One region of the Paenibacillus sp. FSL R5-0887 genome, then DNA from elsewhere that is predicted to be linked to it. Evidence: predicted binding sites of a transcription regulator. Region 1 holds the regulator's gene; each other region holds the start of a gene.
What was found. The regulator Rex, encoded in region 1, represses fermentation and respiration genes when NADH is low (regulators of the CRP and FNR family bind a similar motif). The targets are predictions, from matches to a motif close to TTGTGAAATATTTCACAA.
Positions count from the first base shown of each region.

Region 2: MKY14_RS06670 (cytochrome ubiquinol oxidase subunit I) is a predicted target of Rex. The motif match lies at 2,420-2,437, and genes of this name have one in related genera.
Region 3: MKY14_RS26300 (phosphoketolase family protein) is a predicted target of Rex. The motif match lies at 2,988-3,005, and genes of this name have one in related genera.
Region 4: pflB (formate C-acetyltransferase) is a predicted target of Rex. The motif match lies at 3,564-3,581, and genes of this name have one in related genera.

Region 1 covers NZ_JBBOCE010000001.1:2,558,918-2,567,238, reverse strand. Annotated here, with positions in the region: gene MKY14_RS11560 (tetratricopeptide repeat protein) at 1-204, shown strand, start outside; gene dinG (ATP-dependent DNA helicase DinG) at 331-3,192, shown strand; gene MKY14_RS11550 (redox-sensing transcriptional repressor Rex) at 3,323-3,976, shown strand; gene MKY14_RS11545 (amidohydrolase) at 3,963-5,264, shown strand; gene MKY14_RS11540 (cell wall elongation regulator TseB-like domain-containing protein) at 5,437-5,955, shown strand; gene MKY14_RS11535 (hypothetical protein) at 6,367-6,909, shown strand; gene MKY14_RS11530 (AAA family ATPase) at 6,902-8,321, shown strand, end outside.
Region 2 covers NZ_JBBOCE010000001.1:1,473,456-1,481,776, reverse strand. Annotated here, with positions in the region: gene MKY14_RS06675 (cytochrome d ubiquinol oxidase subunit II) at 1-910, opposite strand, end outside; gene MKY14_RS06670 (cytochrome ubiquinol oxidase subunit I) at 907-2,271, opposite strand; gene MKY14_RS06665 (hypothetical protein) at 2,821-4,668, opposite strand; gene MKY14_RS06660 (TetR/AcrR family transcriptional regulator) at 4,749-5,384, shown strand; gene MKY14_RS06655 (alpha/beta fold hydrolase) at 5,467-6,456, opposite strand; gene MKY14_RS06650 (class I SAM-dependent methyltransferase) at 6,711-7,460, opposite strand; gene MKY14_RS06645 (class I SAM-dependent methyltransferase) at 7,468-8,220, opposite strand; gene MKY14_RS06640 (nickel ABC transporter substrate-binding protein) at 8,220-8,321, opposite strand, start outside.
Region 3 covers NZ_JBBOCE010000002.1:1,914,993-1,923,313, reverse strand. Annotated here, with positions in the region: gene MKY14_RS26320 (uracil-xanthine permease family protein) at 1-115, opposite strand, end outside; gene guaD (guanine deaminase) at 154-1,518, opposite strand; gene MKY14_RS26310 (hypothetical protein) at 1,830-2,018, shown strand; gene MKY14_RS26305 (GntR family transcriptional regulator) at 2,106-2,828, shown strand; gene MKY14_RS26300 (phosphoketolase family protein) at 3,122-5,503, shown strand; gene MKY14_RS26295 (ABC transporter ATP-binding protein) at 5,664-7,859, shown strand; gene MKY14_RS26290 (DUF1854 domain-containing protein) at 7,852-8,321, shown strand, end outside.
Region 4 covers NZ_JBBOCE010000001.1:2,831,492-2,839,812, reverse strand. Annotated here, with positions in the region: gene MKY14_RS12845 (ABC transporter substrate-binding protein) at 1-389, shown strand, start outside; gene adhE (bifunctional acetaldehyde-CoA/alcohol dehydrogenase) at 798-3,419, shown strand; gene pflB (formate C-acetyltransferase) at 3,674-5,935, shown strand; gene pflA (pyruvate formate-lyase-activating protein) at 6,153-6,890, shown strand; gene MKY14_RS12825 (extracellular solute-binding protein) at 7,330-8,321, shown strand, end outside.

The DNA of each region.
Region 1 (8,321 bases):
CGGGAAACCAAGCTGAAAGCCATGGTTTATAATGCTTTAGGCTGCATACGAGCCTCACAGGAACGTTTCAATGAAGCGCAGGAATTGTTTGATCTTGCTTTGCAACATGACCCTGCGCTTCCGGAACCAAACGTTAACTTAGAGGTATGCCGCCGTCGTGGAGGGAAGCTGCATTTTGGAAATCAGCTGGTTTCCCTTTTGTAAAAGAATAACGGTTTTGGAAATTTCCATTCAAGCGATGCATCCCCTGAACCAGTGGTGTGCATCGCCTTTTTTCGCAACTTCTGTTATGCTGATTAAGAGTCTCAATTGAAAGGGAATAGAATTATAATGAAATTTGCCGTGCTTGATTTTGAAACAACAGGAACCCAATCCGTGGGTGAAATTATCCAGGTTGGCCTTGCAATTATAGAAGAAGACCGGTCCATCTCCCGGGTATATGGTTCCTATGTCAAGCCCGGAACGCCGATTCCTCCTTTTATAACAGGTCTGACGGGGATTACCGATGATGATGTTAAGGATGCGCCTGAGCTGGATGAGATGATGATGGAGCTTGTTCCGCTCTTGGATGATGTTGTGCTTGTAGGGCATAATGTCGCTTTCGACTTCCATTTTTTACAAAATGCTTTAGATCGTTGTGGTTATTTGCCATTTCAAGGGCGGATTTTGGATACGATTGATTTTCTGAAAATTTGCTTTCCTTCGCTCACATCTTATCAACTAGGCTCTGTCAGTGCTCATTTTGGAGTGACACATGATCGTCCGCATCAGGCAGATAGTGATGCACTTGCGACTGCTTTAGTGCTGCTGAAATGTCTGGAGGAGCTCTACGAGCTGCCGCTGCTTACGATCCAGAGACTCTGTGAGCTGTTTACCGAAGAGGATAGTGATCTGGGCTGGTACTTTGATGGTCTGCTGCGAGAGCGGGAAGCGGAAACGCTACAGCCCGAAGGTGATCTGACTTTCTATCGTCAATTAGCGCTTGCAGTAGGAGATTGGACGGAGTTAGCGCCACCTAGAGATGAGCATGCTGAGAATCCGCTAGCGAATTTATCTTTTACTGATTATATGGACGAAGTAACCAAACGACTTAAAGACACATTACCGCAGTATGAAAGCCGGGAAGCTCAGGATATTATGATCAATGAGGTGATGACGGCACTTGCCGAAGACAAACACCTACTGATCGAAGCGGGCACAGGAACCGGTAAATCGCTCGGTTATTTGTTGCCTGCCATTTATCAAAGCGTTCGCACCAATGAAAAAGTCATGGTCAGCACTCATACCATTAATCTGCAGGACCAATTGCGCGAGCGGGATATCCCTTTGTTAACGCAGGTAGTTCCTTTTCCGTTTAAAGCTGCTATTTTTAAGGGAAGAGGGCATTATTTGTGTCTGCGTAAGTTTGAGCATAAAATTAATAAAAAGGACTTTATAAGCCCAAGGGAAGATGCGCTTACTGCCGCTCAGATGATTGTATGGCTCACTCAAAGTGAATCAGGGGATGATGAAGAGCTGAATTTAAGCGGCCGGGGCGGTGATTTCTGGGAGACGGTGGCAAGCGATACCGATTCCTGTCTGGGCCGTTCTTGTCCTTGGTTCCGCAAATGTTATTATCATAGGGCCAAGCATGAAGCTGGGATTGCTGACGTGGTTATTACGAACCACTCCAAGCTATTCGCAGATGTTAAGGCTGGGCACCAGCTGCTTCCGGCTTACGAGCATCTTGTCATTGATGAAGCACATCATTTAGAAGATGTGGCTGGTAAACATCTTGGCATGCATATGAAGCATTTCACTGTGGCACACACATTATCGCGGCTGTATAAAGATAGCCGAAACGGACAGCTTCCTGCTCTTCGTCAAATATTACAGTCGTCAGGCAGTGAAGAGGCTTCAGAATGGAGCGGAGTCATCGATCGGATCTACCCGGATCTGCTTACCGTCAAAGAAACCTGGGATGCACTCAGCGACAAGCTGTTCAGCCTTTTGCCGGAACGCAGTGATGCAGGGGCAGGGGAAGCGGGACAACTGGTTATGCGGTTGATTCCCGCCCGTAAGCCGAAGGATTGGGATGAATTGGTTGCGCTAGAGAACACTATGAATCTGACGTTAAGCGACATCATCCGTAAGGGTGATAAAATGCTTAACGAGATGCGCGACCAGGAAAGCCAATCTTCAGCAGACAGTCTTGTTACTGATATTAGCGGTTTATTTAAGGATTTGGCTTCCATCCGTGAGCAAGTAAGATTCTTTATGGGGCTGAATGACGATAATGTAGTATATTGGCTGGAGGCAAATGGAAATTACCGCAGCAAATCACTGCAGATGTATGCCGTCCCTGTGGATGTTAGCAGCCAGCTTAAAGAGTTGTTCTTCGATAAGAAAAAAAGCATCGTGCTTACCTCGGCGACGCTGTCTGTAGATAAGTCTTTTCAATTTATGATTGATAATCTCGGACTTAACGAAGCTGCAGAAGAGGGACGTCTAATGACCTCACTCCTTCCATCTCCCTTTAAGTATCGCGAGCAGGCACTGCTAGTTATACCGCGTGATTTTCCTAGTGTGAAGGGGAGTGTGGGCGATGCTCGATTTGTCGATACACTCGTACAGTCATTATCGGAAGCTGCTAAAACAACACGTGGGCGGATGCTGGTTCTGTTTACTTCTTATAAAATGCTGCGTCAGGTATATGATCCGCTTAAAGAGGCTTTGGCCTCACAAGAGATTACGGTGCTTGGTCAAGGCGTGGAAGGTGGCAGCCGGAGCAAGCTGATCCGCCGCTTTCAGGACAGTGCAGCATCCGTATTGCTGGGGACGAGCAGCTTCTGGGAAGGTGTAGATATTCCAGGTGAAGCACTGACTTGCCTGGCCATCGTGAGACTTCCATTTCAACCGCCGAATCACCCGTTGGCGGAAGCGAAGTCGGAGTTATTACAGGCCCAGAAGAAGAATCCGTTCATGAAATTATCTGTTCCTCAAGCGGTTATTCGTTTTAAGCAGGGATTCGGAAGACTGGTTCGCACGGCGCAGGATCGCGGAATAGTTATTGTTTATGATACAAGGGTTATTGAATCTCATTACGGGAAGTATTTCCTTTATTCATTGCCTGGTCCCAAAATGGAGCATATGCTTACTGATCAAATGGTCCCACGCATAGCGGAATGGCTAGAGGATGGCGGCGCTTCTTAAAACGCTCGTCTTCAGTTTAGCTCCTCCTTATCCTTAAGGGCGGTGTGTTACAGTACCGTCCTTAATAAGGAGAGGTAGACGTTTGAATATGGATTTTCACAAGAACATTACTATTTTTAGGAGGAAAAATATGAAATCGGATAAAATATCAGAAGCCGTTGTTCGCAGACTGCCTGTGTACTTGCGTTTTTTGAATGATCTCCAGAATCGCGAAATATTAACAGTTTCCTCTCAGGAACTTGGACAAAAGCTTGATCTTAATCCCGCACAGATTCGTAAGGATTTAGCATATTTTGGTGACTTCGGCAGAAAAGGTATCGGCTATGATGTAACGTATCTTATTGAGAAAATCCGTCATATCCTGAAGCTGGATCAACAGCTTAATGTAGCTTTAGTTGGAGCAGGTAATCTCGGACATGCCTTGTCTAATTACAATGCATATCTTAAAGATACTATGAAAATCACGGCTATATTTGATTCGTACGCTCCTAAGGTTGGACGTAAGATCAACTCCCTTACTGTGCAACCGATGGATGAACTAGGCAGCACGATTCGTGAGCAAGGTATTCGCATTGCCATTATTACCGTACCTGATTCAGAAGCTCAAAATGTAGCAGATATTCTCATTTCTTCTGGGATTGAAGCGATTTTGAACTTTGCCCCTGTGATTCTGAAGACACCACCGAATATCCGGGTGCATGCAGCTGATTTTACAACTGATCTGCAAAGTCTTGCTTATTACTTGCGGGATGGAAAGGAAGAAAGCGAACATGAACAACAATAAAACGATAATTAAGGGCGGGTATTTTCTGACTCCGGGAACGGATGAGCCGGTTCTGAGTGGATATATGACTATTGAAGATGATTTAATCACTTACATAGGAAAAGAAGAGCCTCAGATGGAAGCTGGAGTGCAAGTGGTTGATGGCAGCCGTCTGCTGTTCATGCCTGGACTTGTAAACACACATGGTCATGCGGCGATGTCTTTGCTGCGTGGATATGGAGATGATTTAGCGCTACAAGTGTGGCTTCAGGAGAAGATGTGGCCGATGGAGGAAAAGTTCACCGGTGATGATGTATACTGGGGAACCTCCTTATCTGTATTGGAAATGCTGAAGGGTGGAACTACGACCTTCCTCGATATGTATGATCATATGGACCGAGTAGCCGAGGTAGCTGAGTTATCAGGTATCCGTTCCGTATTGATGCGTGGTGTGATCGGGTTATGTCCAGAGGATGTACAGAATCACAAGCTTGCGGAAGCGATTTCTTTTGCCCGTAACTGGCATGGAAAGGCTGAAGGTAGAATTACTACTATGATCTCGCCGCACGCCCCTTATACTTGCCCTCCGGACTTCCTGGTTAAGTTCGTGCAGGCAGCGCATGATCTGGATTTACCGATGCATACGCATATGTCCGAAACGAAACGTGAAGTGGAACAAAATGTGGCGGATTACGGGTTGCGTCCTGTAGCTCACTTAGAGAAGCTTGGCATGTTCACACGTCCATCGATAGTTGCACATGGTGTTCATTTAAATGATGAAGAGATTGAGATCTTGGCTCGCCATAATGTGGGTGTATCTCATAATCCGGGCAGTAATTTGAAGCTGGCTAGCGGAGTGGCTCGGGTTACTGATCTTCTAAAAGCTGGTGTGAAGGTGTCTCTTGGCACGGATGGCGCGGCAAGCAACAATAACTTGGATATGTTTGAAGAGATGCGGCTTGCAGCTCTCATTCATAAGGGTGTCAGCGGTGATCCAACGGCTGTTCCAGCTCCAGAGGCTCTGCGTATGGCTACAGAATATGGCGCGCAGTCCATCTTTTTAAATAATGTAGGCAGACTTGCTGTAGGGATGAAAGCAGATTTCATTGCTATTGATATCGATCAGCCGCATTTGCTGCCACACACAGATCTGTTGTCTCATGCAGTTTACTCTGCTAGCGCTAAGGATGTTGAGCATGTGTGGGTGAATGGTAAACAGGTCATCAAGCATGGACAATGCTTAACCCTGGATGAGGAAGCTATCCGGCGTAAAGCGCAAGAAGCCTTCGAAGGTTTATTGAAGCGTTAAGTCTGGAGAATAACGAATAAATAATAGGCTGCGACTTTTTGCTTTTAGCAAAAGTTGCGGCCTTTTGTGTATTTTTAAGGCTGGGAAAGCTAGAAAATTATGAAATTTTGGATAAACACGCGGGTGTGTTATATAATCAAAAAAGATATATTACTAGAAAGGGAGCTGTACCTTGAAGAAAAGGAAAAAATGGATCCTCCTGGGGTCAGTTCTGATTCTGCTCCTGGGGTTTGGACTTATCCAGTTCTATGCCTATATTATGAAAGATCAATGGAACGAGCGTGATATCGCTAAGGATGTTGCCAAAACCAGAGCGGGTCTAACAGAGGTAACCAAAGCACAAAAATCGGTTTGGGATGAAAATGCAGTGTACTGGGTATTAACTGGGAAAAATGAAGCCGGGACTGCTCTTATGGTCTGGGTCCGCTTTACGGTAGATGGAAAATTTGCTGAAGGCGACGACGCAGTGTTTGCTGAGGAACTAAGTAAAGGAACCTCGGAAGCCCAAATACGCGGCATTATCAAAGCTGATCTTCCGGACATAACGATTGAACGCTTGCTGCCGGGAGTATATAACGGAGAGTATGCTTGGCAGCTTTTTTATAATCAGAGCGGTCGGTATTATTATCAATTTTATCGCTTTTCGGATGGGTCCCGAATGGGCGAAGGTTACAGTTTACCTAAAAGTTAAGCTGAACATAAGGAAATTAAGGGTGGCATAGTAAACAAGCGAACTTATTATAAGTTCGCTTGTTTACATTTATTTGATGTACAAAAGTGATATACTAAGTGATATACTGAATGGGTAGTTATCACCGAATATTCTCTTAAATTCACATACGAAAATAGGCCGATTGATTAAAAATCAAGGCCAGTTTTGTCGAAAGTGAGGAATTTATTTGGTATTGATGTAAATATTTAAAAAATTAAATTTTAAATATATTCACATTTATTTTGAAATTAGTATATACACCTGTGATATACTACTACTTGTAATTAGGAACAGCAATAAGAGACTTCAGTCTCTCTGATGAGCTCTCAAGTAGCTATAAATTATTATAATGAGCTTTATATTTTGTCATCTTTGAGAGGAGGACGTTTCTTGAAATTACGTCTTGTACCTGTGCTGATAACGTCTCTACTGTCGGCTACTCTATTGTTTGGTGGCTTCTTTTTGTATCGTCAGTTTGCAATGCAGGAACCACTTCAGAAGATTGTATCTCAATATGAGGGCGTCAATAATTCTCATATCAGTATTAACCGCAATGAGGTCACTTTGAAACTTGATCTCCAGCCAGGCACGAAATTACGTGAACTGGTTCAGTACGTCTCCCAAGAAGGAAAATCGATGATTGATGGACGTACACTAAAACTTGATGTAGAACAGAACTCCAGTGAACTGCTGGATGAATACTGGGATAAAGCGATGTTCTCTGTAGCCGAAGCTATGGAGAGCCGTAAATATACACTTATACCCACAGAACTTGATGGACTCAAAGCGCAATATCCACAATATAAAAATGTGATAGCCTCAACAGAAATTGATGACAATAATGTCTATGTAAGCTTGAGTAATGGAAAAGAAAGCAAATTTATTATTTTGCCGCGTAAACCTGCGACATTGGGGGTATGGAATAATGCCTAAATACCTTAAAGAAATTCTAATCGGATTTATTCCTGTCTTGTTTATTTTTATGGCTTTTCTAGGCATTAATATATTCCCGATTGTAATTGCTGCTGGGATGCTCACGGCTTTACTTATCATTGCTCATTTAAGAGGCGGACTTGCGGTAAATGCAGGTGCCGGGAAGAAACGCAAGAAGGATGGACCTTCAAAGCTTACTTTTGAAGAAATTGGCGGGCAAGACAATGCAAAACAGGAGCTTCGTGAAGCGTTGGATTTTTTGATCCGGCATGAGGAAATCAGCAAATTCGGGATTCGGCCTTTGAAAGGGATTCTGCTTACAGGCCCTCCAGGAACAGGTAAGACCCTTATGGCTAGAGCAGCAGCACATTATACAAACTCTGTATTTGTGGCAGCATCAGGCAGTGAGTTTGTAGAAATGTACGTAGGTGTCGGTGCCGGCCGTATCCGCGATTTGTTTAAGGATGCCCGTACCCGCGCCCTTAAGGAAAACAAGCAAAGCGCTATTATTTTCATAGATGAAATTGACGTAATTGGCGGTAAGCGTGAGGGCGGACAGCAGCGAGAATATGATCAGACCTTGAATCAGCTGTTGACTGAGATGGACGGGATCTATAACAACGAAACACCACGCATTCTACTGGTAGCAGCCACTAACCGTAAAGAAATGCTTGATTCAGCATTGCTGCGTCCTGGCCGGTTTGACCGTCATATTCAAGTGGACATGCCTGATAAAAAAGGCCGCAGATCGATTCTCGAATTGCATGCCAAAAATAAGCCGCTTCATGCCAATGTGAACCTCGACAAAATTTCCGAAGAAGCCTATGGTTTCTCCGGTGCTCAGCTCGAAAGTGTTATGAATGAGGCAGCAATTTATATGATGCGTGAGGAATTGACAGAGGTTGAGCAGCGGCATCTGTCGATGGCGATTGACAAGGTTATGATGGGGGAAAAAACGGACAGAGAAACTAACCACGAAGAGAAAAAACGTGTGGCGATCCACGAATTGGGACATGCCATTATGGCAGAACTGCTTCGTCCGGGAAGTGTCAGTCAGGTTACGCTGACTCCGCGGGGGCAAGCCCTTGGTTATGTACGTCACAATCCTCAGCAAGAGCAGTATCTGTACACCAAAGATTATCTCGAAGATCAGATTATGATCGCACTTGGTGGAGCGGCTGCAGAAGAAATGTATTATGGCGGACGAAGCACAGGTTCACGTGGCGATTTTGATCAGGCCCTGAATATTGTCGAAACCATGATGAAATCCGGATTGACTTCGTTGGGTATTGCCAAGCTGGAAATGGTTACCACTGAAGAGCTTATGAAGGAAAACAGTAAAATATTGGACGAGTTGATGGTACGTACTCACGACCACCTTGAAAAGCAACGAAATGTATTTGATTACTCCC
Region 2 (8,321 bases), 1.1 Mb from region 1:
CTAAACCCATTGCCGGTGAAGTTGCACTGCTCTGAATCGTGATATACGGATCAAGAATATAAGGGTATTGCCCAATCCCATAAGCGAAAAAGGCACAGAAAAACTGCAACATGACGCATATAAAAGCTAATCCGTAACGGCGTCCGTTATATAATAGCCACATCGCGATCATGAAGAAAGCAACGGAAAGTGCCAGTAACCACCATAAATCCATCATATTTTGAAAATGGCGCTCATTGTGTTGACCCAAATAGATAAATGCTGTCAGTGCGAGGATTATCGTGGGTGTGCTCCAAAACAGGGCGTAGTTGCGCATCAGCTTCAACGCGGAATGATCCTCCGCCCGAGAAGCGTAAAATGTCAGAAATGAGCCGCTAATGAACAAAACGGACACGATTGCCAGTCCAACGATACTCCACGATAACGGATTGGTAAACAGCGCCCAGTAATCTAGAGAAACCGTCTCCCCCTGCTTCACGATAAAGCCGCCTTCAGACAAAGTTAGCGCCACTGACAACGATGCTGGAATAAGCAAACCTGTAGCTCCGTACAAAAAAAGATATACTATGTTTTTCTTGGAACCGTAATTTTCAAAAGCATAGAATGAACCGCGAATCGCAAGAAGAATCACTGCAATGCTTCCCGGAACAAGTAACGCGGAGCCATAATAATAGGCTGTGTCCGGAAAAAATCCGACGATGCCAATATAGAAAAAGATAAAAAATACATTTGTAATCTCCCATACGGGTGATAAATATCGGGAAATCAGACGATTAATGAGATGATCCTGCTTTGTTAAACGTGCATAAAAGGCGAAGAAGCCCGCTCCGAAATCAATGGAAGCTATAATTAAATAGCCGTACAAAAACAGCCAGAGCACCGAGATGCCAATCAATTCGTAACTCATCATTCAGTGCCCCCCTTTTCCGTAAATTGATTAGGATGATCCTTCATCCATTTCTCCATCTCAGCTTCTGCCGGATTATTGTTGAACAAGCGTCTCAGCACGATTACACACATACTGCCGAGTACGATGTACAAGAGCAATAAGGCGAAGAATATAATTCTTACATTCGGTGAAGACGTGGCAGCCTCCTCAACACGCATATATCCACGGATAATCCACGGCTGTCGGCCAATCTCTGCATAAAACCATCCCAGCTCAACAGCCAGAAAAGCGAGAGGGGCGCTCAGTGCGATGATGCGAAGCATCCACTTGTTAAGCTCATTACGCTTTTTCCAGAACACAAACAGAAAATATAGAAACGAAATCGCGAGCAGAGTAAATCCAATTCCGACCATTAAATCAAACAGATAATGAACGAGAAGCGGTGGCCATTCTTCCTTGGGGAATTCCTCGAGCCCCGTCACCTCTGCATTAAAGTCTCCAAAGGCCAGGAAGCTGAGCAGCTTCGGCAGATGAAGAGCCCCTAGAACTTCATGCTCTGCATTCAGCCATCCCAATAGTACCAAATCCACACTGCTGCTCGTCTCAAAATGCCACTCTGCCGCTGCAAGCTTCTCTGGCTGATGCTCGGCCAAAAACTTGGCAGACACATCACCGGCTAACGTGTTCAGCAAACCGAATAGTAAAACGACCGCCATCATTAGATTTAAAGATTTTTTGTGGTATGCGGACACACCTTTTCTCAGCATCGCGAAGGCTGCAATCCCGGCTAACAAGGCAGCTCCAGTCAAATAGGCCGAGCTTAATACATGGAACACTTTGGAGAACGTCGCCGTATTCAGCATCGCTTGCACCGGGTTAATCGCTGTGAATTGGCCTGCTTCCATGACAAAGCCTTCAGGCTGGTTCATGAATCCGTTCACCGTCGTAATAAAAACGGCAGACATGCCTGCCCCGGCGACAATCGGTATCGTCAGCAGCCAATGGATATACGGATTTTTGAACCGACCCCACGTATACAAATAAATGCCCAAGAAGATAGCTTCAAAGAAGAACGCGAACACCTCCATGAATAACGGAAGTGCAATGACATTCCCAGCCAGTTTCATAAAATTCGGCCATACCAGGGCCAGCTGTAGTGAAATCGCTGTACCGGTCACGACACCAACCGCCACAGAAATGACAAATCCTCGAGACCACCGCTTTGCCATAAGTGTATAATGGGGGTCCTTCTTCCGAATCCCGATAAACTCTGCTATAGCGATCATTAGCGGTATACCGACGCCAATCGTCGCAAAAATAACGTGGAACCCGAGAGTCAAGCCTGTCACCAGCCTGCTCCATAGCACCGTATCAATTGCCATTCTTTACTGCTCCCTTCAAAACACTGTTCATTTTTCTATGATTAGGCCTGCTAACTGTTGGCTGCATTCAATATCAGGTTTAGCAAGGTTCAGCGACATCGTTGCCTGTTCGTTTTAGTATGACGTTCATCGTTCTTTGCTATGTAAAAAGAGAAAAAATTCACAAAGCAAGAGTTGGCGAGCCCGATTTATCTGATACTGAGCAGTCAAAATTATAATGTGACCCAATAATTAAAATCATCTTATCTTAAATTGCAAGTAATTCAATCACAGATATCTCTTAATCCCTAAACGTTCAAGAAAGGGTCAAATCTTTCTGACAACTCAGTGAATAACACAAAAAGTACCCGAAGGAGCTATTGATTGATTAGTGCATATGTGATGTCACAAGTTCCCTCCTACTTCGATGCTGGCAAAAAAACGATATTTTCTCATTTTGAGCCATAATATATCCCCCTTTTGCAACAAAAAACACTGACTCAAATCATCAGTGTTTTTTGAATTAAAGCTAATGTCATCTTCGTCATGACAAATCTTGATCTGCCAATATCATTTAGTACGACCGTAGAAAAAAGAATACCCATCTGACTTCCCAAGCTTAGTCGTCTCCGTTCCGTCCACTAGCTTGACCGCTTTCAGCAACGATACAATTTGCGTATGCATTAGCTTTGCATCAAATTTGTCCATCTCTCTGTTGTCACTTTCCACGAGCAGATAGTCGGGCATTGGAATGAAACCAATCACCGGTATCCCTGCTTCAAATAAGGGCTGACTCTCTCCAAACTCAAACTTGTTATGTCCACGCAATAATACAGTACGTGTGCTATCTGTCTTTTCAATAGCCTTCAGCCAAATGGCTGCCATCATTTCATTGCCCGCATAGGTATATTCTGTACTTATTTGTCCAGTTGGACCATAGTGACCCGTATCATCGTCCTTCCACTCCATGCTGCCTAAATGCTCAACCGTAATTCCAGCTACAGCTTTTAAATGGCCATTCTTGCCATCCCACAGCTCTCGATGCCCCTCCATCCAGGTAGAAGTCGCCTGAGAGGACCCTTTGAACTCCGGCAATCTAAAATGCCCTGTCACAAAAGCAAATATCATCGTACGTTCCGGCTGCTCCTGCTGTAAGTAACGAATCATAGACAGCATGCCCACAGCGCCATTCTCCTCCACCACATTTATCCCATCCGTATGAGTATTTACGATAATTGCTTCGTCTTTATTCTTACCGTCAATTTTCACATAAAAGGATTCTGTTGGGGCATCTTTTTGTATTACCGCTTCTAAAATAACCGTACCTTCTTTATGCTCCTGAGCTGCCCTGATAACCTTTTGCCCTTCCGTTTCATTCACCCAGATCGCAGGGATTCCAGCATAATCGGTGGTAAAAGGCACATATTGCTCTTCAACCTTATCGTCAGATACCCCTTTCCAGACTAAAACAACAGCTTTTACGCCCATTTCCTTCGCTTGCTCCAATTTAGCTTCTTTTAATGCTGTAGTGAGGACCAGATCGCCTTCATTTGGGGCAATTTGGTTGTCCATTGGAGATGAAGCCCGCATATTCATAACGATCCCACTTGGAAAATTTCTGAAATTCTCAATTTCAATGACAGCAATTTTTCCGCTGGCCTGGCCATATTCACCACGCTTCGTATACACCAGCTCCCCAGTTACACCTTTTTCGTCAGTTTCCCCGGAATAGGGAAAAGCTGAAGAGACATGAATTGCCTGCTGATCAATCATTAAAGCACTGTTCTTTTCTTCCCATCGGTCAAAAGTATAGCGATCACGAAATACTTGCAGCCCCATATCCGTTACCTGTTGCTCCAGCCAAGCAATAAACTGATTGTGACCCTCAGAGCCGGTTGTACGGCTTCCAAAAGAATTCATTACTTCAATATCTTTGAGCATCACTGCTGCAGAATCCAAATTGCGTTCATCGATCGTCACTGTCGTATCAGCAGCTAATGCTACAGGTGTTGTAATAGGTTTTGCGTAGACTCCAATACCCCAAAGTGCAGTAACGATAAGTGCAGCAATGCTGAATAACACTTTACGAACCACTAGAAACGGAGTAACTCTTCTGCTTACCTTTTGCCCCAAGAGTCCTCTCCATATGCCCGCTATGATCAGCAAGAGGATAGAAAGCGCAAGCAGCCAAAAATTTCTTGTTAGTAAGAATAACCCTTCTGCCACCATCGCACTAATAAATACTACATGTAACTTCTCACGCTTCTTTAATAGTAAAAAAGAGATGCCTAATTCTGCTAATAAAAAGATGATGGTCACGATTGAGATTACCGTTTCTTCGCCAATGAATACCGTAGCACTTAGTGCTAGGATCAAAAGCAGCACTGCTGACAATCGTCTATATAAGATTTCTAACATGACGCCCTCCCATTTTAACTAACGATTATTTTGACATTACATTTGTAATGCCTTATGGTTTTAGCATATTGAAAAGACTCATGAAAAACAATGAAACGAACATCAGAATGTACAAACGGAGGGGAAATGTCATCTCAAATCATGAATTATACAGTCCAAATACCTCTCAGCATCGTTCCAATAAAGAAACCAACCGTTTGACAAGAGAAGCCATCTGTACGGCATTAGTCTTCTTGATCCAGGAACAGCCTTTTGACAAAATCACCATCACCGATATTGTGAAGCGCGCAGGGGTTTCTCGAACAGCCTATTACAACAACTATTCCTCCAAGCAAGAGATCCTGGTGGATTTGGTCGATTCGCTTATTTTTGAAATTAATCAAAAACTCTTACCTTACACCAATGAATTAACAGGCAAAGCTAAAGAACCTCAAAAATTTATCAAAGTGCTTTTTGAAGTTATTTTTCAGCAGCGGAACATCTACAAAGCACTTCAGAGTGCAAAGTTTGATCATGTAATTCTGGATTGCTTGAATGAAATGATGCTTTCTACTGCTCATGACAAAAGCGACGAGAATGTGTACCGAATATACTTTAAAGCGGGGGCCCTCTATAATGTTCTCCTTAAATGGATACAATCAGACTTTGCAAAATCCATAGACGAAATGACCAAAATTTGTCTTGAGGTATACCATACTCCAATGTCCCAGGAATAAGGTTTAAAAATCGTGTTTATAAATGAAAAAACAAAGAAACCACGGAACCAAGTTCGGCTCCGCAGTTTAATTATCAACCCTACTATTGAATTTGAATTTGTTTCATGTACTCTTTGAATGCCTCGGCGATTTCTTTGTATTTTGTATGATGCAGATAATGTGAACCTTCCATTGGGATCATTTTGCCCTGTGCGGATTGTTTGACTTGCTCCTCATGCAGCGGAATCCACTGTTTATTGTGCTCGTTATTTGATTGAACGAAGAGAAGCAGCGGCAAGTCATTTGGCATTGTGATTTTTTCTCCATTTTTGAAATTGGAACCGAGGTGGCCCAGTTCATTCATCAACGTTGGATTGGTCGCGACTTGATTCGAAATCAAACGCATCTGTTCTTTGGTATGCTCATCGAACGCAAGCGATTCATAGGGATCTCCGCTCACTTTTTGGACCAATCTCATTAGACCTGATTTTTGAAGAAATTTCATGGCGTTCAAAGGTAATTTGACATCCATTCCGGGTTGATTGGGAACGCTGCTATCGATGCCGACAAAAGCAAGAACTTCATCCGGATATGTGTTCACATAGGTCGCTCCGTAAAGTCCCGCGATGGAATGTCCCATTAGAATGTAACGGTCTAAACCCAGTTGCTGCAATGCTTCGTGAACCTCACTTACTATATTCTCAGTCGTTCTCTCCTTCTCGGTTTCATCGCTCAAACCATAACCGAAAGGCTCGACCACCACGACTTTATAATTAGGGGTAATTTCATCGATCAGCAATTTGAAATCAAGTGCAGGCGTCGGGGTTCCTTGTCCCGGTAGGAGTACAACAGTTTGTTCTCCACTGCCTTGAATAAGCACATTCATCTTTTTCCCATCCACATTGACATACTGGCCATACGATTCGATTTTCTTTTTCTCTACCCCGTCGCTGATTGCATCAACGATAAAAACGATGCCCATGAACAGCACGAGCGCCCCTACAATACCTCCGATTATTTTTAACCATAGGTTCCGTTTCTTGTGGCTCTTAGTCCCTGTTGTTTTTATTTCTACCTTATTTGCCACGTTCATCTCTTCCCTTCCTTGTCCCTGTATCTGAAGTGCCGCCTTGACGACATATTCAAAGTGTAATCAATCAAGATGTACTCTTCGTGACGACAATATGAACGGAATATGAACAAGACAAAAAAAGAAGTTTTAGATTAACATCAAATCGGAAATGAAATAATGTTCTTGTCCTTTACTCAAAAAGCAGCGTTTCTCATTAGAGATCGCTACTTTTTATTGTATACTTCATTTAATATGTGTAGGTTCTCACTATTCTATTATTTCTCAGCACAAATCATGAATATCGGTGTTGACCGGTTTAAGACTTGCTGTTTCTCATCCAGAATTTTTGCGTTCAAATTCTCTTCAGCAAAAATATTAGCGAAGCCTTCTTTTTTGAGAGTCCGTATATCCCACTCGGGACGCCATTCTCTGGTCAGCGGCAATACAAGACTCAGACGGTCTGTCTCCTCTATGTCCTTATGATGCGGGAGTTCACCAAAGCCCTTATCTACATAGGTTTGCTGATCCTCTACTCGCTTTTGCTGCATCTCTTCGTCCCAGAGATGGCGATTCCAGTTGGCATCAAAAACCAGCAGCCGTCCCCCAGGCTTAAGTACTCTTCTCCACTCTTTGTAGGCTGACTGCGGATCGGTAAGGCTCCAGGTGACATTGCGGCACACGATCAGATCGAAGCTCTCCGCAGCAAAGTCAAGCTTGTGCGAATCCATCTTGCGGAAAGTAACGGTTACACCTTCACGAATGGAGTGGGCAAGTGCTTCTTCCAGCATATTGTCGGTGCAATCGATCGCAGTAACCAGATGCCCGGCACTCGAAAGAATCACAGAGAAGAAGCCAGGACCGCAGCCAATATCTAGGACATGCAGTCTTTCCTTCTGCGGTGCATTAGTGAGGATAAGCTTCAGCCAGGCTTCCCGCTGGAATCCGTTGAGTTCCTTCTGAATGCCTTCGCTGTACAGCTCGGCTTCGCCTTCCCAATACATTCCCACCTCTTGTTGTATACCCATTTATCATTCACTCCTTCTTGGCAAGTATCATGAACCGGTTTACATTCTGGTAACCGTATTTCAAATAATCTAGCGGCATCGCACGGGCAGGGATAAAGTTCCGGTGAACATCTATGGTTCGGAACCCGGCCTGTTTCAGCGCTGTCTCGTCAGCTTCAGGCCGTAATACATTAACATATGGCAACTCGCTTAGCAGGCTTTTATCTTGACTGCTTCGCTGGCGGATTCTTTGTTCTGTGAGTAGAATCAGTGTCCAGGACAAGGCATACCAAAGTCTATGGAATACAGTCTTGCTCTCTTTATACAAATAGTTACCGTCAAAAATAATCAGGGTCCCGCCCGGTTTTAGAATCCGATACCATTCAGCATAAGCCCTCTGTGGATCAGGAAGCGTCCATACTACATCCCTGCAGACCACTGCCTCAAAGCTATTCTCTAGCTCCATATGCAAATCGGCAGCATCAGCGACATAAGCTGGAACTTTATATCCATAACTCTCAAAATTTCGTGAAGCTCTATCGATCATTCCCTGAGAGGTATCCACCGCTGTAGGCAGATGACCCATCTGTGATAAGAGTATGGAGAAAAAGCCAGGCCCTGTTCCCACATCCAGCACCTTTTGCTGGGGAGTTGTTCCCAACCCTTTAATAAGCAGTTGTTTCCAGAGGTTTATGGTTTTTTTGCTGCGGAATTGAGTCTGTATGACTTTGTCATAACTCTCCGAGCTTGATGTCCAGTATTTCGAAATCTCTTTTAACATCATTTTTCTCCTATGTCGAGTAGATTCCAGAAGACCGGCATAAAGGTGGAGTACCCCGGTTTAAATCCAGTCACTCTATTATTTACTGCCAAGATATCGTC
Region 3 (8,321 bases), on a different contig from region 1:
CATGTTGAAAGCCGAGAATGACGGATTTACTAAATGAAACTTTTTCATCGGGTAGGACAGTTAGTAGCTGTGATTCCAAATGTGCTTGCTCTTGTACGTTTACTTGTGTTTTCACTCCGATGCCCACCTTAAGTTTTCTAGTTTAATTAATCTTTAACGCGAATGAACTTTTTCACCCTGTACCCAGACTTCACGGATATTTTCAGGTCTAGCCAGATACATTATCTTTTGAAAAATATCTTGCAAATCTTCATTCTCATCAAAGACGGGCAATTTCGCCGAGGGTACTTTCGTATCGATTATTTGAACATCCCATGCATAACCTTCTAGTAACCGGCCGATAGGTAAGCTTAAGCTTTCTCCGCCGCCAGCGGTAGCAAGATAAAAGGATTCATGGATCGTAATTCGTGATCCCGGTACTCCGCGGTTTTGTGCAGAAAGTGAGGGATTCACACCATCCTCCAGCATTCTTGAAGACATTACGGCTTGTCTAATGTTATCGAAGAGACTAGGTGAAAAACCTCCGGAAATATCAGAGCCTAAACCAATCTCAACGCCTTTGGCATGGAAGTCAGCGATCGGAATGACACTATTGGCAAAATACGCATTGGATATCGGACAATGCGCAATAGCTGTTCCTGTCTCTGCAAACAAATTCACATCATTTTCATCTAAAAAATTACAATGAGCCATGACAGATTTATCACTGAGCAGACCAAAATCATGCAAGGCAAAAGCATCGTTCTTTTGGAATCGTTCTTGCACATAACCGTGCGCCCAATCACTTTCACTACAGTGCGATTGCACATACGTATCATATTTAGCGGCAAGTTCTCCCAAGCCTTGTAAAGCCTCATTAGTGCAGCTTGGAATGAACCTTGGTGTCACTACTGGATAAACGCCTTGTTTAGTAGATTTAGCGAGTTCTTGTACAGCTAGTATAAATTCTTCCGTATCCACTAGTGCGGTGTGGGTGTCGGAGTCGCGGTAATTCTCAGGATTTCCCTGCGGATCGTCCATAACCACTTTTCCAACGAGTCCACGTTGTCCTTTTTCCGCACATATTTTAGCCAATAATAGACTGGCCTCTTTATGCACCGTTGCAAAATAAAGTGCTGTAGTGGTTCCGTTTGCGAGCAAAGTACCAACCACGTCATCGTAGACTTTTTTTGCAAAAGCCAGGTCCGAAAATTTAGACTCCAGTGGGAAGGTATAAGTATTTAGCCAATCATAGAGCGGGATATCTAATGCAGTTCCAGATTGAGCCCATTGTGGCGCGTGGACATGCAGATCGATAAAGCCGGGCAAAAAATACTGGCCCTCGGCTAATACATGAAAATTGTCCTGACCTTGATAAGCATCAAGCAAGGGTTGATAGTCGGCGTGCTCCGGTGCAACGATCATTTCTATCATCCCATCCGAATTGATACAGAAGAGATGATCCTTTAAAATTTGAATTTCTTTTGGAGATAGGCTAGAAAATGAAGTGCCTAGGAATATTTGCATATAATTTCTCATGAATTCCGCCTTAATGTTCGTCTTTTGGTGTGCATTCGTTATTATAATCCGTGAAAAAGGATAAGTCCAGACCAAAAGTCGAATAAAGGCGTAATTGACGGATAGGAGAAGCTGAGGAATTGAAAGCGAATATGACGCATAGACGTCACGTTCGCTAGGCTAGAATACAGAAAAAGATAGAGGGAAGTAAAAAATGCTGATCGGCTTCGATTTCTTTACGGTTATAGGAAATGAATGCGGTTACTATCTTGTGATATAATAGATGAAATCGATCAATAGTTTGAGAAAATTGGATTAGGAGTGTTGCCTGGATGAGAAGATACAACATTTGGCGCCCGTTGATGTTAATTATTGTTGCTGTACTTACAAAAAGCTTGGTCACTAACCTGTGCATTTTGTTTGGTATGCAGGCTGAATCAGCAAGTAGTATGGGGACGCTGGGCATGGTCATTGCCGGTTTAGTGATGTACAATCGCATGACAAATCGCCGACGTAAATAAGCTGGCCGGATAGATTATAAACGTCTGGTTATTATGTTATAGTAAAGATTGAAATAAAACTTGTATCGACCTGAAAAGGAGTACTTCATGACACAGTTTGTCTACAAACAAATTATTGATGACTTAAAAATGAAAATTTTTGCTGGGCAGTTTCCCGATATGAAATTACCGGATGAACGAACGCTTAGTGAAACTTATCAAGTGAGTCGTAGTTCTATTAAAAGTGCTCTGACTAAAATGGCAAATGCCGGCATTATTTTTAAAAAGCGTGGCTCAGGGACATTTATAAATCCTTTATACATAAAAAATGAATCTATTTTTAACTACGAAGGCTCTAATTTAGGTGTCACCGACAATTTTCAAATGAATGGGAAGAAGCCAAAGATTAAAGTTTTGAAATTTGAGGTCATTCCACCAACGGAAGAACTACAGCGGGATCTGTTTTTAGGCCCTCATGATTTTGTTTACAAAATCATTCGCTTACGTCTTTTTGATGATGAACCCTTTATGATTGAAACGGGTTATATCCCAATCAAAATCGTGCAGAATTTAAATCAGACCATTATTGAAGGATCTATCTTTAATTATTTGGAGGATTCACGAAATCTGGCGGTAACCAAATCCTTTTTATCGATATCCGCAGAACCCTCTGAGGCTACGGATCAAGAGCTGCTGCATTTGCAGGCAAATGAGCCAGTAAGCATTATGGAAGGGATTTTCTTTTTAGATAATGGCACGCCATTTGAATTCTCCCATATGCGCTTCCACTATAAATACTTAAAATTTAATACCTTTGTGTCCGTTCATTAAAAGTAAGACTGGGGAATTTTTCTCGGTCTTATTTTTTTTGTTTTGCGCAAAATAGATGAAGGATAAGGAGCAAATACCCCCGCAAACTTCAGTCCATATTTTTACATATATATTAATATTGACGTATTTTTACAGACAATTGACACTGTATTTCATACTATGTTCATATTTTCACAAAATTGGACCGTATCATTTGTTGAAAAGGTTGAATTAATTTTTCGCGGCGGTATGATGTACTTGTGGAAGAAATTACGGCAATGTAGACACAGAAAAAATTTTGGGGAGTGGAAGAAATGGTATTATCCATGGATGTTGATTACTCATCAAAAACTTATTTAGAGAAGCTTGATGCATACTGGCGCGCAACTAACTACATCTCTGTAGGTCAACTGTATTTGAAAGATAATCCGTTGTTAAGAGAACCGCTGAAAGAAGCAGACGTAAAGATTAAGCCCATTGGACACTGGGGAACTATTCCAGGCCAGAACTTTATTTATGCCCATTTGAATCGGGTCATTACTAAATATGATTTGAATATGTTCTACATCGAGGGCCCTGGTCATGGCGGTCAGGTTATGGTTTCGAACTCCTATCTCGATGGTAGCTATACTGAAATTTATCCGGAAATCACACAAGATATCCCAGGCCTGAAGAAATTGTTCAAACAATTCTCTTTCCCAGGTGGAGTTGCTTCCCATGCTGCCCCTGAAACACCTGGATCGATCCACGAAGGTGGCGAATTAGGTTATTCTCTATCCCATGGTGTAGGTGCAATTCTGGATAATCCAGATTTGATCTCCGCGGTTGTTATTGGTGATGGAGAGGCTGAAACTGGCCCATTAGCGGCTTCATGGTTCTCCAACCGGTTCATCAATCCAGTTACTGATGGTGCAGTTCTGCCGATCTTGCACTTAAATGGTTTCAAAATCAGTAACCCAACGATTCTGTCTCGTCAATCCAAAGAAGAAATTACTGCATACTTTAAAGGTATGGGTTGGGAACCGTTCTTCGTTGAAGGCGAAAATCCTGATCTAATGCATCCGGAAATGGCTAAGGTGCTTGATACCATCGTTGAAAGAATTGAAGCGATTCAAAAGAATGCACGTGACAACAATGACCTGACGCGTCCGGTTTGGCCAATGTTGGTCTTCCGTTCTCCTAAGGGCTGGACGGGTCCAAAGCAATGGGATGGTGTTCCGAATGAGAACTCTTTCCGTGCCCATCAGGTGCCGATTCCAGTGGATCAAAAAAATATGAAGCATGCTCCAGCGTTATTGGAATGGATGAACAGCTATAGACCAGAAGAATTATTTGATGACAATGGTCGTCTGAACGCTGAACTTGCTGAGATTCTGCCAACTGGCGACAGACGTATGGGAATGAACCCAGTTACTAATGCTGGCAACCAAATTAAAGATCTAAACTTACCGAATTTCCGTAAGTTCGCACTTGATAATTCCAAACCAGGTGAAGTAATAGCACAAGATATGGCCGTTCTGGGTAAATACATGAAAGATGTTATCTCTCTGAACGAAGAGAACCGCAATTTCAGAATTTTCGGACCGGATGAAACAATGTCCAACCGTCTGGGACCTGTCTTTGAAGTAACGAAACGTCAATGGTTGGATCAAGTGATTGAGCCGAATGACGAATTCCTAGCTTCTTATGGCCGTGTTATCGATTCCCAATTGTCTGAACATCAGGCAGAAGGTTTGCTTGAAGGTTACGTATTGACAGGTCGCCATGGTTTCTTTGCAAGCTATGAAGCTTTCTTGCGTGTCGTGGATTCGATGATTACTCAGCATTTCAAATGGCTGCGTAAAGCAACAGATCAAAGCTGGCGTGCGGATATTCCATCATTGAATGTGGTAGCAACTTCAACTGTATTCCAGCAAGACCACAATGGTTATACTCACCAAGATCCAGGTTTGCTAGGTCACTTGGCTGATAAAAAACCAGAATTTATCCGTGAGTATTTGCCGGCTGATGCCAACTCCTTGCTGGCTGTCTTTGACACCGTCTTAAATGACCGTCAAAAAATTAACTTGATTGTTTCTTCCAAACATCCTCGTCCACAATGGTTCAGTGCGGATGAAGCACAAGAGCTGGTGGATAAAGGACTGAAGATTATTGACTGGGCAAGCACCGATCAAGGTGGAGAGCCTGATGTTGTCTTTGCTTCTGCAGGTACAGAACCAACTATCGAAAGCTTGGCTGCCATCTCTATCCTGCATGAAAAACTGCCGAACCTTAAAATTAGATATATCAACGTGGTAGACTTGTTGAAACTGAGAAGTCAAAAATTAGATCCGCGTGGCTTATCTGACGAAGAGTTTGATCAATTTTTCACAAAAGATAAACCAGTTATCTTCGCTTTCCATGGATATGAAGGTCTGATTAAAGACTTGTTCTTTGATCGTCATAACCATAATCTGCACGTACACGGATACCGCGAGAATGGCGATATCACAACACCATTCGATATGCGCGTATTGAATCAAATGGACCGCTTTGACTTGGCGAAGGAAGCTGTTCTGAGCTTGCCTAATGCTAACGACTATAAAGCGATCGCAGATGAAATGGATGCTATCGTTAAGAAACATCACCAATTCATTCGTGAAGAGGGTATTGATTTGCCAGAAGTAGAGAACTGGGTATGGAAAGCTTTGAAATAAGCGTATAGCCGGTACCATAGGAAGTAATACAAAAAGACACCTTTAGAGGTGTCTTTTTATTTGTTTAAATAACCATACAAAACAATTATAATCATTTTTTCATCTTTACCACTGTAAATATATGTGAGTAAATAGGTGGGTAAAGAAAGGGGAGAAATGTATGACATCTATTGATAAACTTCCCAAGTCTATAGAAATACAGCTTACAGAACAACCTTTATTTCACTCTGTATCTGATTTAATGAAAGATGGGCAATTCGGTGAGCAGTGGCTTGTATTGACTGAGAAGGAGATTTCCGTTTGGGGAACGGACGGGAAACTGGTCTCAAAGCTTCTAGTCTCGAATATTACTGATGCCCGGGTAGTAGGCGGGGTAGGCGGCGGATCGTTGCTTGTGGATACCCAAGAGGGGCCTATTATACTTATACGTTATACAGCATCACTTACCTCTATATTTGGTTTTGCTTCTAAATTAATTGGCGCTGTAGCTAAAGGCGAGGAACGGCCAACCGCTTCTGAAAAAGAGTTTCCAAGAAATTGTCCAAAATGCCGCAATCCACTGCCGGAAGATTCGCAAGCTTGTCCGGTGTGCAAGAGTAACGGCAAGGTTCTATTTCGGATGCTGAGCTATGCCAAGCCTTATAAGATCCAAATGATCGCTGCGGCGATTATGTTGATTTTTACTACATTGGTAGAGCTTGTTCCACCTTTTTTGACGAAGATGATCGTTGATAATGTGTTGACAGAAAAGGATATGGGCTCAACGCTTCTATGGATTGTGATCGGGCTAGCAGCCACGTCCTTAGTAATTACTTTAATGCAGACTGTACGTGGACTTATAGGGGTATGGATTGGTTCCAAAATCATGGGTGATCTTCGTCATGATGTGTATCATTCCTTGATGAAATTATCTTTATCTTTTTTCGACCGAAGACAATCTTCGCAATTTATTGGACGGGTGAATAATGATTCAGAGGCGATGCGGCAATTTATGACTGACGGTGTAATCTGGGTCTCGGGTGAATCGCTGCGGGTAATCGCTATTTTCACTATTATGTTCAGTATGGATTGGAAGCTAACGCTGCTTGCTATGCTGCCTATGCCGCTTATGGTGGTGCTGTCGACCGTGTTATGGCCGATGATTGGCAGACGTTGGTACCAGCAGTGGAGATCTATTTTTAGATTAAACGCTTTGGTTGGCGATTCTTTGCAGGGGATTCGTGTAGTCAAAGCATTCGGTCAGGAAACAACAGAGATGTCACGTTATACAGTCGCCAATAAGGAGCTGGTTCGGCATAATATTCGGATCGAAGGCTTATGGCAGGGGATGTTTCCTGCTTTTGCGTTGGTTGCTGGTGTGGGTACGTTATTAATTTGGTTTTATGGCGGGAAAACGGTGCTACAGGGCCAATTATCCATCGGTACGCTAATCGCTTTGGTGACCTACCTTGGGATGCTTCTTGGACCTTTGCAGTGGGTGAGCCAAATGATCAACTGGGCCAGCCATGCGATTTCAGCAGCAGATCGGGTCTTTGAAATTATGGATACTCCGTCAGATGTGCCTGATACTGTGAATCCAGCAGCCATCGGCCGCGTAAACGGTGAGGTTGAGTTTAAGCGGGTTACTTATGGATACGAAAAACATCATCCTGTGCTCAAGAACGTGGATTTAAAAGTGGGTGCGGGCGAGATGATTGGTCTGGTCGGACATTCAGGTGCCGGTAAGTCGACTTTCATTAATATGATCTGTCGCTTCTATGACACAGATGAGGGAACCATTACCATCGATGGTGTGGACATCCGAAATATCAGCCAGTCAGATCTGCGTAGTCAGATCGGTGTAGTGCTGCAGGAGACGTTTCTATTCGACGGAACGATTGCTGAGAATATTGCCTATTCTAAACCGGACGCTACGGAATTAGAAATCATGCGCGCTGCAAAAATTGCCAACGCCCATGATTTTATCGTTCAATTGCCGGATGGCTATGATACAAGAGTTGGGGAACGTGGCCATAAATTGTCCGGTGGAGAGAAGCAGCGAGTGTCTATTGCCCGAGCAATAATTCACGATCCGCGAATTCTAATCCTAGATGAAGCAACAGCTTCTGTAGATACAGTGACCGAGCGACAAATTCAAGAAGCGATCTCGCGACTGGTAAAAGGCAGAACGACATTCGCGATTGCCCATCGATTATCCACGCTAAGAAATGCGAACCGTCTTGTAGTGCTTGAACGCGGGAAGATCATTGAAGTGGGTACACATGAGGAATTGCTTGCTGCAGAAGGTGCTTACTTCAAGCTAGTTGAGGCACAGAAGGAAATGTCGCAGATTAAGGGGGTTGAGATGCATGAGTGATTCGAATCTTGTTAACGGGGAATTGAATCCTAAAGATCCCTATGAGATTAACATTCTTGAACCGGGTGCAATCTCTTTTAGCCGCAGTCAAGGTGGCGTGTTTCAAGGAGTAGTGGAGGGTCAAGTCTATGAGGAATTAATTCTTTTTCGTATATTTCCATTCCAATATACCACGGAGTATATTTCAGTTCGTAACTCCAAGAGTGAGGAGATCGGAGTCATTCGTGACATTGATCAGCTCGATGAAGAAAGTCGGGTGGAAGTGGACACAGAGCTCCGGCTGCGGTATTTTCTTCCGGTTGTAACCCGCATTGATTCTATTAAGCAAAAAGCGGATATGTGGATTTGGGAGCTGCAAACGAATCTGGGCCAGACCCGGATCGTTATGCGGAACCTGCACGAGCATATGCAGTATCCAAGTCATAAACGAATCATTCTTACGGATATCAATGGAAAAAGATG
Region 4 (8,321 bases), 270 kb from region 1:
AGCAAGAAATGGCATTCCGTTATATTACATTTGATTACTTCTCCGATAAAGGTCTAGAAGCACTGGATGCGGTTCTGCAACAACGTACAACGGATGGCAAATACTTTATTCCGCCGCTCTTAGATTACTATTCTGCAGATTCTGACTTCGGCAAGAAAACAAAAGCTGTGTATGATAAATATACAAATGTATATCAATACAGCCCTGATATTTTAGGCTTGCTGGACGGTAAACCGGAAGCGCAATACAATACACAGGACTACTACGCAACCATGTCCAATGTAATTCAAGAGCTGTTCTCCAAAAAGGGAACAGATTCCAAGACACAGCTTGAAGCTGCTGCAAAAACAGTGCAAGAGAAATTCTTCGATACAATTAAAGTAGAATAGGCAAGGAAGGACAGAACCGGCTCCTTTAGGAGTCGGTTTTTTTATGTTTATATTATTGATATTTTTATAAATCAACACGACGGATGGTTTCCGACTATTTTTTAGAGGGTCATGGGAAAAATAGAGTGTCAACAAAAATAGATTTGCATTTTTAAAATATTTTTGCGAGCGGAAAGGTAGAAAATGGGTATTGGTTCTTGTCTTTTTAAACATAAACTTTAGATTTAAGGGATATTACAGCATAAATAATGGTAAAAAACCTATAAAATGATCGAATGAAAGCGCTTTGAAAACAAATCAAAAAAACTTTATACTTTGTGAAAGATTTCACTATACAAGGTGGAAATGATGTGATAAGATAAATGTGTAGAGAAAAACAACCTAAAAATTGACAGGAGGACGAGGGAGATGGCAGTTAAGAACGAAGTCGCCGCCCAAGTTAAACAAACTACCGCTGAAGAGTATATTCAGACTTTGGTGGATAAAGCGAAAAAAGCACATGAGGCATTCATGGCGCTGGATCAAGAGCAAGTTGACACAATCGTTCATGCAATGGCGTTGGCTGGACTCGACAAACATATGTACCTCGCTAAATTGGCTGTAGAAGAAACTGGCCGCGGGGTTTACGAAGACAAAATTACTAAAAACATCTTCTCGACAGAATATATCTGGCACGGAATTAAATACGATAAAACAGTAGGCGTTATTGAAGACAATGCTTATGAAAGCTTCCAAAAAATTGCTGAGCCCGTCGGAATTGTAATGGGTATCACACCGGTAACCAACCCTACATCCACCACGATGTTTAAAGCGTTGATTTCGATTAAGACACGGAACCCTATTATATTCGGTTTCCACCCATCTGCGCAAGAGTGTAGTGCAGCAGCTGCTAGAATTCTTCATGATGCGGCTGTAAAAGCTGGCGCACCTGAGAACTGTATCCAATGGATTGAAATGCCAACGATGGACAAAACAAATGCTTTGATGAACAACCCTGACGTTGCACTTATTCTCGCAACAGGCGGTTCTGCAATGGTAAAAGCAGCTTATAGCTGTGGTAAACCAGCTCTTGGCGTAGGTCCTGGTAACGTACCTGCATTCATCGAAAAGAGCGCGGATATCGATCAAGCCGTAACGGACATCATTCTTTCCAAAACATTTGATAATGGTATGATCTGTGCTTCCGAGCAAGCTGTTATTATCGAAGAACCAATCTTCGATCAAGTGAAAAAGAAAATGATCGCTAATGGCTGCTACTTTGTTAACAAAGAAGAAGCTGCCAAACTTACTAGCGGCGCTATGAACGTTGATAAATGTGCGGTTAATCCAGCAATCGTTGGACAATCCGCAGTGAAAATTGCTGAAATGTGCGGCATTCAAGTTCCTGCCGGCACTAAGATTCTGGTAGCAGAACTTGAAGGTGTAGGCACTAAATATCCATTGTCCGCTGAAAAATTGAGTCCTGTGCTTGCTTGCTACAAAGTTAAAAACGCAGATCAAGGTATTGAACGCGCAGCACAAGTTGTTGAATTTGGTGGTATGGGCCATAGTTCGGCTATTCACTCCAACAACGAAGAAGTAATCATGAAGTTCTCTAACCGTCTGCAAACAGGACGTATTCTCGTTAACTCGCCTTCCACTCATGGTGCGATCGGCGATATCTATAACACTAACATCCCTTCGTTGACGCTGGGCTGCGGATCTTATGGTCGTAACTCCGTGTCGCAAAACGTTACAGCAATCAATTTGATCAACGTGAAAAGGGTGAATCGTCGTACCGTGAATATGCAATGGTTTAAAGTACCTGACAAGATCTATTTCGAAAAAGGCGCTACTCAGTACCTGACCAAAATGCCTGATATCACACGTGTCGCAATTATCACTGACCCAATGATGGTTAAGCTTGGATATGTTGAGAGAGTTGAACATTACCTGCGTCAACGCCAAACTCCTGTAGCGATCGAAGTGTTCTCGGAAGTTGAACCAGATCCATCGACAACTACAGTTGAAAAAGGTACAGCAATGATGAACAGATTCCAACCGGACTGCATCATCGCACTTGGTGGTGGTTCCCCAATGGATGCTGCAAAAGGAATGTGGTTATTCTATGAACATCCAGACGCAGACTTTAATGGTCTGAAACAAAAATTCATGGATATCCGTAAACGGGTTTACAAATTCCCTAAACTTGGAAACAAAGCTAAGTTTGTAGCGATTCCAACTACTTCGGGTACAGGTTCGGAAGTAACATCTTTCGCAGTTATTACCGATAAAACAACTGAACAACACACTAAATATCCTTTGGCTGACTACGAGCTAACTCCAGACGTAGCTATCATTGATCCAGAGTTCGTATATAGCTTGCCAAAAACTGCTGTAGCTGATACAGGTATGGACGTATTGACACATGCCATCGAAGCTTATGTATCTGTTATGGCGAGTGACTACACGGATGGTCTGGCAATTAAAGCAATCCAATTGGTATTCCAATACCTTGAAAAATCGGCTCTTGAAGGCGACAGAGTTGCCCGTGAAAAAATGCATAACGCATCAACACTTGCTGGTATGGCCTTTGCTAATGCTTTCCTGGGTATTAACCACAGCTTGGCGCATAAATGGGGCGGTCAATATCACACTGCTCACGGTCGTACTAATGCGATCCTTATGCCACACGTTATTCGTTACAATGCTAAGAAACCTACGAAGTTCGCTTCGTTCCCTAAATATTCACACTTCGTAGCTGACGAGCGTTATGCAGAAATCGCCCGTATTCTGGGATTGCCAGCTCGCACAACTGAAGAAGGTGTAACTAGCCTGATCAATGCTATTCGCGACATGAACAAAAAACTGGGTATCGAAGAATCCTTCCAACAATTGGGCTTTGATCCTAAGGATTTTGAATCCCATGTAGATTACTTGGCTGACCGTGCATTTGAAGATCAATGTACAACTGCCAATCCTAAGCTGCCGCTGGTATCTGAACTCGCAGATGTATATCGTAATGCTTTCTACGGAAGATTTGATAATTAATATTTGGTTAAGTAGATAATAGGATGGTTGTGGATTAGATATAAGTGACAAATATCACCGGAAAGGTGATATTTGTCACAGTCTATTTATAGAAAATAAACTAAAATGTTTATATAAACAACGGTCCCATATATGGAACAATGATTGTGAATTTTCGAACAACCATATTTTTCTTGGGATCACGAGACACGGGATCAACCTTCAAGCCCGCGATCTCTACAAATATAATATAAATATAGATGGAGGGATTTAGCATGTCGGTGATTGAAAAAGATGTACAAGAAGTGAAATCCGGTTGGAGAAGTTTTGCAAAAGGTAAATGGTCCAGAAAAGTTGACGTTAACAACTTTATCGCAAGCAACATTAAGCCTTATGAAGGAAGCGAAGAATTCCTCGTAGGACCTACTAGTAACACAACTGAACTGTGGAAGATTATTTCCCAATTGAGCAAGGAAGAAAGAGAAAGAGGCGGCGTATGGGATGTTTCCCTAGATACTGTCTCCACAATCACTTCACATGCTCCAGGCTACATTGACAAGGACAAGGAACAAATTGTAGGCGTACAGACTGATGCTCCTTTTAAACGTTCCATCCAGCCATTCGGCGGGATCAAGATGATGGTTGATGCTACGAAGGCTTATGGCTTCGAGCTTCCACAAAACATCGTTGACATGTTTACGAACATTCGCAAAACGCATAACCAAGGCGTATTTGATGCATATACACCAGACATGAGAGCTGTGCGTAAATCCGGCGTAATTACAGGTCTTCCTGATGCTTACGGCCGCGGACGCATCATCGGCGACTACCGCCGCATTGCTCTGTACGGTATTGATTTCCTCATTAAAGACAAAAAACAACAACAAACTGAGCTTGAAGTAGATTCCATGACTGAAGATATCATTCGTTTGCGTGAAGAGCTGTCCGAGCAAATTCGTGCACTTGGCGAATTAAAAGAAATGGCAGCTGCTCATGGTATGGATATTTCCAGACCGGCGACCAACTTCAAAGAAGCTACTCAATGGGTATACTTCGGATATCTGGCAGCAGTTAAAGAGCAAAATGGTGCGGCGATGTCCCTGGGCCGTGTGTCCTCTTTCCTGGACATCTATGCAGAACGCGATATTGCTGAAGGTACTTTGACTGAAGAACAAGTACAAGAAATCGTCGATCATTTCGTAATGAAACTGCGTATCGTGAAATTCTTGCGTACACCTGACTATAATGATCTGTTCTCCGGCGACCCAACATGGGTAACTGAATCCATCGGTGGTATGGCTGAAGACGGAACAACTCGTGTTACTAAGAACAGCTTCCGTTTCTTGAACACCCTGTACAACTTGGGTCCAGCTCCGGAACCAAACTTAACTGTACTGTGGTCCGAAAAATTGCCTGAAGCCTTCAAAAAATATTGTGCTAAGGTTTCCATCGAAACTAGTGCAATTCAGTATGAAAATGACGATGTAATGCGTCCATACTGGGGTGAAGATTATGCGATTGCTTGCTGCGTATCTCCAATGCGTATCGGTAAACAAATGCAGTTCTTCGGTGCTCGTGCCAACCTGGCAAAAGCATTACTGTATGCTATCAATGGTGGTGTAGATGAAAAATCCGGAGCACAAGTTGGACCGGAATTCCCAGCGATCACTTCTGAATATCTGGATTATGACGAAGTAATGAAACGTTTCAAACCGATGATGGAGTGGTTGGCTAAGACTTATGTTAACACTTTGAACATCATTCACTATATGCATGACAAATATTCTTACGAACGTATCGAAATGGCGCTGCATGACCGTGACATTCTGCGTACGATGGCTTGTGGTATTGCTGGGCTGTCCGTTGCAGCTGACTCACTAAGCGCAATTAAATACGCCAAAGTAAAACCTATTCGTAACGAACAAGGTATTGCGATCGATTTCGAAACCGAAGGCGAATTCCCTTGCTACGGTAACAATGACGATGCTGTTGACAGCATCGCAGTAGAATTGGTTGAAACCTTCATGACTATGATCCGTAAAAACAAAACATATCGTGATTCTGTGCCGACTCAATCGGTACTGACCATTACTTCGAATGTAGTGTACGGTAAGAAGACAGGTACTACACCTGACGGACGTAAGAAAGGTGAACCTTTCGCACCAGGTGCTAACCCAATGCACGGACGTGACAAGAAAGGCGCCTTGGCTTCCCTGAACTCTGTAGCTAAACTGCCTTACTCCGATGCACAAGATGGTATCTCTAATACGTTCTCCATCGTACCTAAGGCACTTGGTAAAGACGAGGATTCCCGTAAGTCTAACCTGGTACACATGATGGATGGATACTTCCATAACAACGCTCAGCATTTGAATGTTAACGTATTTAACCGTGAACAGCTGATGGACGCTATGGAGCACCCAGAGAACTATCCACAATTGACTATCCGTGTATCCGGTTATGCAGTTAACTTCATCAAGCTGACTCGTGAACAACAAATGGATGTAATCAACCGTACATTCCACGGTTCGATGTAATTTGTTCCTGTCATGAAGATCTTTGAATTAGTACTACTATTGAAATAATTGCAAGGAAGATACCGCCCTTGTCTCAAGGGCGGTAATATCTTGTTTGAGAATTGTTAAAATTTTAAATTTTATTGCCGCGATATAGGGATATGACAGTCTCAAGGACAGGGATCTTCATCGTTGAAAAAGGGACTGTTAGTCTGGCGTGGCGAAAGGATGACATCCTATGATTAAAGGTCGCATACATTCTTTGGAAACCTTTGGAACCGTTGATGGACCTGGTATTCGATTTGTCTTATTTATGCAAGGCTGCTTGCTGAAATGTCAGTATTGCCATAACCCTGATACCTGGGCTTTAGATGAAGGTAAAGAAATGACTCTAGAAGAAGTGCTTTCGGAAATCGAGCCATATATAAACTACTATCGTTCATCCGGTGGCGGGTTAACTGTATCCGGTGGAGAACCAACCTTGCAGGCGCAATTTGTAAAGCAGTTATTTACGGAAGTGAAGAAGCGTTGGAATTTGCACACCACATTAGACAGTAATGGTTACAACGAAGGTGACAAGATTAATGACTTATTGGATGTAACAGATTTGGTTATGCTTGATCTGAAGCATATTGATGAAGAAGCGCATATCAAATTAACCGGTAAATCCAATGATCGAACTTTGAAGCTTGCACGCTGGCTCTCAGACCATAATCGTAAGATGTGGATCCGACATGTATATGTTCCTGGTATTCATGATCGTGAAGAGGATCTCATTAACTTAGGTCGTTATATTGGAACCTTAAATGGCGTCGAGAAATTCGAAATCTTACCTTATCATCAGATGGGTATCTATAAATGGGAAATGCTCGGCAAAGCTTATGAACTGGATGGAGTACCTTCTCCAACAGAAGAAGAAGTGCAACGGGCATACCGCTTGGTCGAAGAAGGTCGTAAGCAAACGGCATTGGTATAATAGAAATCTATTTTTAAGAGAGACCGTACCCTCAGTGGTTGATCATCACTGAAGGTGCGGTTTTTTGTTATGAGGAAGTAAAAAGGGAGGGGTTAAAGCTCCTCTGAGGGGGAATTTTATATTATTCCTAATAAAGACATGCTATAGTTACACGTGGTTTATGGGGTAGATAATAAATGAATATGTCAGGTAATATGACTAATTTTATATTTTAATTAAATGTTTTTAAAGAGAAACAAACTTTTGTGATGAGAAAAACAAATGAATAAAGCGATTTAACATTTTAATGTTATAAAATATAACTTATCGTGTAGTTGATTCCGCTTACATTAGAGATTTTTATCCCTATAGTGGATGAATCTTAACCTTACGATAATGAAGTCTGTTTTCTATAATAAGAAGTGTAAAGCACATCAATATATAGGGAGGGTCACAAGAAATGAAAAAAAGTATGACTTTGCTATTGTCCCTGATTTTCGTATCATCAGCTTTACTGACTGGTTGCGGAGGCAACAACAATGCGTCTTCTAACAAAGGAGATGGAAACGCTACCGCGACTAACTCAGCCGCTACAAATGCTCCAGCAACAGAAGAACCGGTAAATAACGAGCCATTTGAAATGACGATTCGTCACACTCAAATCGGTGCAGACAAGCAGAAACGTCTGGCTATTCTCGAAGAAGTAGTTAACAAAGTACAAGAGGATGTACCGGGTCTGACCTTTAAACTCGATGGGGTAGATTCAGATGTAAACCGTAAAGAAAAATTGCGTGGTGAAATGGCTGCGGGTAATCCACCGGAAATCTTCGATCTGTTCGGCAGCCCTGACTCCAAGATCTATGCTAAAGAAGGTAAATTACTTGACCTGACTCCAATCCTTGAGGAACTTGGAATTAAGGATAAATTCTCAAATCTTGATCCTTTCACTTATGAAGGAAAAATCTATGGATTGCCAATCGGTGGTTCTGGTGAAGGTTTCTTCTATAACAAAGAATACTATACAAGCAAGGGCTGGAAGGCTCCAACAACATTTGCTGAATTGGAACAACAATTGGCTGATATCAAGGCTGATGGAAAAGTACCTTTGGCTGGTGCATCCAAAGCTGGTTGGGTACCACTTATGTTAGCTAACCACCTGTGGTCACGTTATGCAGGTCCGGATGTAACTGCTAAATTTGCAACAGGCGAAGCTAAATGGTCTGATCCAAATGTAGTAAAAGGATTTGCGAAATACAAAGAATGGGTTGATAAAGGCTACTTCAAAAAAGGCGAACTTGGCTTTGAATATGCTGAATACACAACACAATTCACTAGTGGTGAAGCGATCCTGCTGTATGATGGTACTTGGAAATCTTCCGTATTTAAAACGGGCCAATCTGGCGAAGGTTTGATCGGTAAAGTTGGATTCTTCAACATCCCAGCAGTTGAAGG